Regions from separate parts of the Cytobacillus sp. FSL M8-0252 genome, predicted to be linked through region 2. Evidence: riboswitches for the same ligand, from Rfam matches in the RefSeq annotation. Region 2 holds a riboswitch; the other holds the start of a gene.
The links. A riboswitch is a leader RNA that binds a small molecule or an ion and turns the genes downstream of it on or off. The one in region 2 is predicted to bind FMN.
Positions count from the first base shown of each region.

Region 1: linked by a shared signal. The riboswitch ahead of MKX83_RS15410 (ECF transporter S component) and the one ahead of ribE (riboflavin synthase) in region 2 are both predicted to bind FMN.

Region 1 covers NZ_JBBOWZ010000001.1:3,068,403-3,071,831, forward strand. Annotated here, with positions in the region: gene MKX83_RS15400 (helix-turn-helix domain-containing protein) at 1-571, opposite strand, end outside; gene MKX83_RS15405 (ferredoxin) at 884-1,132, shown strand; gene MKX83_RS15410 (ECF transporter S component) at 1,435-2,019, opposite strand; FMN riboswitch at 2,178-2,343, opposite strand; gene serA (phosphoglycerate dehydrogenase) at 2,606-3,429, shown strand, end outside.
Region 2 covers NZ_JBBOWZ010000001.1:2,836,568-2,839,996, forward strand. Annotated here, with positions in the region: gene ribH (6,7-dimethyl-8-ribityllumazine synthase) at 1-233, opposite strand, end outside; partial or broken gene ribB (3,4-dihydroxy-2-butanone-4-phosphate synthase) at 280-870, opposite strand; gene ribE (riboflavin synthase) at 881-1,522, opposite strand; FMN riboswitch at 1,783-1,925, opposite strand; gene MKX83_RS14235 (YxiG family protein) at 2,858-3,322, opposite strand; gene MKX83_RS14240 (hypothetical protein) at 3,412-3,429, opposite strand, start outside.

The sequences.
Region 1 (3,429 bases), 230 kb from region 2:
CTGTTAACCTTAGAATGAGAATAAGAGGGTCAATTTTTTTATTCGTTAAAATTTGTTGTAACTCCTTAAACAGTTGTGTTGCCAACTCATGGCGATTGATTCTATTCCTTTGAATAAAGTTCTTTAACCAATCAAGATCAGGTTTATTATTTTGAATAGGGAGATACCTTCCGTTATATGCGACTAGGTTAGAAATTACTTGAACCATAAGAGAAAGGCGCTCCCAAAAAAGTTTGTCCATCCGGTTATATGACCAGCCATTGAGATAGCTAGGTATGATTGGTTCAGCAAACTCTTGGAGATACATATCCCCTTTTTCCGTCATTCGATAAGACCCCTCACCAAGACAAGTGACATATTTCTCCTCTAAAAGATGATCTAATATTTGATTAAATTCCTCTCTTGCCAAATGGGGTAACACATGAAAGTATTGCTTCAAGTGAAATAAATGAGCATCTTGTATTGTTTGAGATGACTTTTTGCCATTAAGCAAATGTAAAATGGCATAAGCAGTTCTCTGATTCTCAATTGATTTTAGACAAAATAAGACCAATTTCTGAATAACGCTCACATTTCTCTCCCCTTTATTCATTGACTAATTAGTTTTTAGAATAGCATTTCCGTGGTGAATTCGCAGACTTTTTCGACATTATTTTATTTTTTTTTGTTGAATTTTATTGTATCATGAAACCGTTATATACGTGATAATATCAGTCAATTTTTCATCATGAACAAGATGAAAAGTCCCACCATAGACTATTCTAGATGGTAGATTTTTATTGAAATGTTTACAAGACAGATTTACAATAGAACATGTGGTAAGTGTTTCGGCAGATATTTTCGTGCTTTAACATGAAAAAGATTTTAAATAGGAGGTTATTCCATGGCGAAGTATACAATTGTTGACAAAGAAACATGTATTGCTTGTGGCGCATGTGGTGCGGCAGCTCCAGACATTTATGATTACGATGATGAGGGCATCGCATTTGTAACACTAGATGATAATGAAGGAATTGTTGAAATTCCCGATGTTCTTATAGAAGATATGATGGATGCATTTGAAGGCTGTCCAACTGACTCAATAAAAGTCGCAGACGATGCCTTTGATGGTGATCCGTTAAAATACGAATAGAACAAAAAGAAATCTAATGGTAAAAAAAGAAAACGAGTAAATCCTATTTTAGGGATTTGCTCGTTTTTTCTATGAGCTACAGGGAATCACATACTCGTATACTCATTCGAATAAAAATCGTTCCCTTCATCAATTATCCAGTTGGAATTAAAATAGTAGTTATCGAGGATTGCATATGAGTTCATTGGTGCTTTTACGAATGATGTAATATGATGGATAAGAGTGACAATTCTACTTAAGCGGCATAAAATTATATATTAAAAGGCATCTAACTTTTCAAAGTTAGATGCCTCCTTTATAAATTAAGCAATCGTATTTAGCGATCTTTGTTTATTAATCCAATTACTCATCTTAGCAAATACAAGCATAAATACCGATGCCATTAAAATTCCTTTAATAAAGTTAAAAGGTAGAATAAACATGACTGCAGTTGAACGCATTTCTGGTCCTGACATAGCGGGCATATTTAAAAACATTGTATAGGCAGGTAAAAAGACGAAATAATTAAGCAAACTCATGGATACAGCCATTACACTTGTGCCAATGATTAATCCTATTGTCATACCTTTTTTGGATTTCATCTTTGTATAAACATAATAGGTTGGCAAAATAAATAATAAACCTGCTACAAAGTTAGCAATATGACCAACAGGTACACCAGTAGCACTTCCCGTCATAAAATAATCCAACACATTTTTAAACAATTCGACCAGTATTCCCGCAATCGGACCAAATATTAACGCAGCCACTAAAGCAGGGATATCACTAAAGTCAATCATCAAAAAGTTCGGAAACGGTGGTAATGGAAAGTTTAACAACATAAGAATATACGCGATACTACTCAACATACCGATTGCAACAAAAGCTTTGACATTTAACTTCTTCAATTTTCCTCTCTCCTTTTAGGCTATCTCTCCTATAGAAGAAAGGTTCAGCAAATAAGCGTCTTTGCATAACAAAACCCTCAAGTAAACTTGAGGGAGAATTGAACAAAGACATTCTTAATAAACGTTCTTGTAGTGTATACTTTGAACGTTAGCAGAACCTCCATCTTCTCCCATCCAGACTTTACTGTCGGCTTTGGATTCTCACCAAATCCTGCCCAATACAAACGCTTCGTGCTAATTGCACTCCACTTTTAGGCTCGCGGGCTTAAAGTATAAATACTTATCACCGCCGGTCGGGAATTTCACCCTGCCCCGAAGATAGACCATATTTATTTGACAACTTCATTATACTGAAAAATAATTCATTTGTGAAGCCTAAAATAGTAAATATCTCGAATTAAAAACATTCCTTTCATTATGCACATTTGTCTTCAGGAGATAAAATTTTCTTTCCACGAAGATCGTTTTATTTTACTACATTAAAGCGTTTCCATTTTAAACACAAACAATAAATCCAATTGACAGAATAATATTCGTCTTGTAAAATAATCAGATAATTAAGTAACCAACTTAGGAGGGTTCATACATGTATCAAATATTAGTGGCTGATGCCATTAGTGAAGAAGGCTTATACCCTTTACTTAACGACACAAATGCTGAAATTATTCAAAAGAAAACCGACGATCCCGAGGTTGATTTATCAACTATTGAGGCTTTGTTAGTACGGAGTGCCACGAAAGTAACGGATGAATTAATGGCGGAGATGCCAAAGTTAAAAATTATTGCAAGAGCAGGTGTGGGTGTCGATAATATTGATGTTCCAGCAGCAACTAAAAGAGGCATTATCGTCATAAATGCACCAGACGGAAACACAATTTCTACGGCAGAGCATACTTTTGCTATGATGGCCTCCCTTATGAGAAATATTCCTCAAGCACATAGCTCAGTTAAGAATTTGGAATGGAAAAGAAATCAGTATGTAGGTACTGAACTATTCGGTAAAAGTCTTGGTATTGTTGGTATGGGAAGAATCGGGAGTGAAATCGCCAAGCGAGCAAAAGTATTTGGTATGAGTGTGTTAGTATTCGATCCCTTTTTAACGAAAGAACGTGCAGCAAAACTCGGTGTAGAATCTAGTACATTAGATGAAATACTGCAAAGATCTGATATTATTACGGTTCATACTCCACTTACACCTGAAACAAGAGGGATTATCAATGAAGAGGCATTGAAAAAAACAAAAAAAGGCGTTCGCTTACTTAACTGTGCCCGTGGTGGTATCATTGATGAGCAAGATTTAGCTAAATATGTGGCTAATGGACATGTTGGAGGAGTTGCATTAGACGTATTTGAAACTGAACCACCTGGTGAACACCCACTTTTGAAATATGAAAATGTCATTGTAACGCC
Region 2 (3,429 bases):
GCAACAACCGCATCGTATTTGCCACTTTCCGCAAGTTTTTTCGCCGCTAAGGGAATTTCAAATGCACCTGGTACCCACGCTACCGTAATATCCTCTTCAGCCACATCGTGACGCTTGAAGCTATCTAATGCACCATCTAATAATTTTTTTGTAATAAACTCATTGAACCGTGATACAACAACGGCTACTTTCATTCCCGTTCCAATTAAATGTCCTTCTAGTATTGTATTCATTCTACTTCACTCCTAAATTAGATTAGTTTAATAATAATTGTGATTGCTTATAAGATATTAATTGTTCAATCGTAATCATCTTCAAATCATATTTTTCTGCTACTTTCTCTAACTCTGCTACTCTAGCCATTTCACCATTTTCTTTCATAATCTCGCATATAATCCCAACCGGACTTGCCTCAGCCAATTTCGCTAAATCTACCGCCGCTTCCGTATGGCCTGAACGCTCAAGGACGCCACCATCCTTCGCTATAAGGGGGAAAATATGACCTGGACGATTAAAATCTGATGCTTGTGTTTTGTCGTCTAACATTTTTTCTACGGTTAAAAACCGTTCAAATGCGCTTATACCAGTCGTTGTCTCTTTATAATCAATACTTACTGTAAAAGCAGTTTGATGGCTGTCTGTATTATTAGTTACCATCGGATGCAAGTCTAATTTTTTGGCGATTGACTGCTCAATCGGCACGCAAATAAGCCCTCTTCCCACTGTCGCCATAAAATTGATTGTTTCAGCTGAAGCATACTCGGCAACAGCGATAAAATCGCCCTCATTCTCACGATTCTCATCATCACAAACGATAATCACTTTTCCCATTTTCAAGTCAGCAATCGCTTCTTCAATTGAGTGACTCATATATTCCCTCCTAACTTAAGAATCCATTATTTTCTAATAACTGTTCGAAATTTCTTTCACGTTTCGATGTGTCTGAAAAGGCAAATACATATTTAGCAAATAAATCATATTCGATATTGACAGTATCATTTGGCTTTTTTTCACTAATCACCGTTTCTTCAGCTGTATGAGGAATTAACGCAATCGTAAAATAACCATCCCCTACCTCCATCACTGTTAATGAAGTGCCATCAATAGCAACAGATCCTTTAGGTAGAATTAAATGCTGATACTGCTCGGATAGTGAAATTGAAAGATAAATCGCATTTTCTTGTCTTTGTTTTTTTAGAATTTTTCTCGTTTCATCCACATGACCACTTACATAATGGCCGCCAAATCTTCCACCTGCTAACATCGCCCTTTCTAAATTCACATTGCTTCCTACTTTTAAAGAGGAAAGCGATGTCGCATGAAAAGTTTCTGGCATCACATCTGCTGTAAAACTTCTTTGTTGGAATTCGGTCACTGTTAAACAAACACCGTTTACAGCGATGCTATCACCGATATGGATATCATCCATAATCTTTGTAGCATTGAACACTAATTGGATAGTAGATCCACGATGAATCGTTCTTTGTACAGTACCGATTTCTTCGATAATACCTGTAAACAGAATGATCAACCTCTCTGCATAAGATTTATTCGTTTAAGTAAAAGTTGGAATTTTCCGCTCGGGGCAAATACGCGGTATCGGGAGAGTTTGTTGAAAATTACAAAAAGAGTTGGACTCACACTTATCGTTATCCCATATCATCACCACCCTTTTTAAAATACTCATGAATAAATAAACCCGTATACGAATACGTATACGGGAAAAGTAATCATGGCCAAATAAACGTCAAAATCAACTGTTTTTGAACGTTTTTACACACACGCATCCTTCTCCCATCCAGACTATACTGTCGGCTTTGGAATTGCACCAAATCCACCGTTCTCATTCCTGAGCCCGGGTCACGGACTAAGAGGTCACCCTCATCACCGCCGGTTGGGAATTTCACCCTGCCCCGAAGGATATTCTATTAAATTGTTGATACTATAAAGAACAAACAGTATCTATTACTTTTAAATAAATAAAGATTCTCCTGCTCTTATTAAAGTATCTAAATATAGGATAAATGTAAATAAGTAATTAATCAATAGAAAGAATGTTAAATAGGAGATTATACATAAAGAAAACTAAAATAAACCATCTCCCTAACATACGAGACAGAAAAAGGATATTAGTTAAATATCTAATATTATATTTCAAAACCCTACCTTAATTTTTTTCTTTACTCCTTATAGATGTCTATTCAACTATGATTAATATAATATACAGTTAAATACATTATTCCATTAAATTACACATAATAGAAAGTACCCTTTTGTAAATAACTATTCATCAAGACATAAAGATAACAAACAATCACAAAATCCAACTATAAAAGGAGGTCCATCTAAATAGAAAATTAATTATTATTTTCATCTTTCCTTTAATTCTTAGTGTCTTGGGTGATTTATTCTTATAAGCAACCAGTTGTAACAAAAGGAAAGAGCTTTGAATGGAACTTAGATAGCGGAATATAGACCTTATCATTTTCCTAACCCTAAAAGGGATGTGGAAAGGAGAGGCCATTTGGTTAGGAGGGATTAAACCTGAAAGGAAGCGGTCACTTTATTCGATAAGCTAAGTGATTTTCCTCAGGGAGATGTTATTGAATTTGTCAGTATCGAAGGCGCCCCGTTGGATGCGAATTACTCTTTACAAATTAAATGGACATACGAAAATAAGGAATTTGATGAGGAAATAAATCTAGAAAGAAAGAAACGCTTTTTCATCTTACCGTTTTAACAATATTAACATTATGCATAAAGCTAATAGCGCTATTAATATTGCTGACAGTATTTTTATCTGAAAATAGCTCCAATTCTTTCTATTGTAAATTCATCACACTCCATAAAGTTTGCTTCATTCACAATATTTCAGTGTTCTACTATCTGCAAGAAGGTTTACAAACCGTTTATCATTGATTTGCACACTATTGGCTTCAATAAAAAAAGAGTCCTTATTATTTACTTGAAAATAAAAATTAGTTTTAGCATGTAATTTCTCGATTTCTTTCAAATCTGATTCTAAGCTTTCAATTTTTATATGACCAAAACCATTCTTGTGATAACTAATTTCGGTTAATAAATTCGCATCAGTAAAATTACGGTCATTTAAGCGTATTGTTCCTACATTAGCCTCTTGATAAACAAAGAACGACATCACTTCCTTTATGAAGATGTAAGTTCTCTTAATCTGTTGTTTATGACAACTAAGTAATTTTAATGTTATGGTTTCATTTATATAATCAATCTGTAAATCATCTAAATCCCAGTATTCTGCTTTTTCGGCAAACAAAGTATTTATTCTATTTAGATCGCTAGACATCTTATCACCCCTTTTACTTTTTTCTTTTACCTGTGGAAAGCACACAATCTACCGGCGATATTTCAGTCAAACATCTTCTTTATGACCTTTTATTCTCCTTTGTTTTC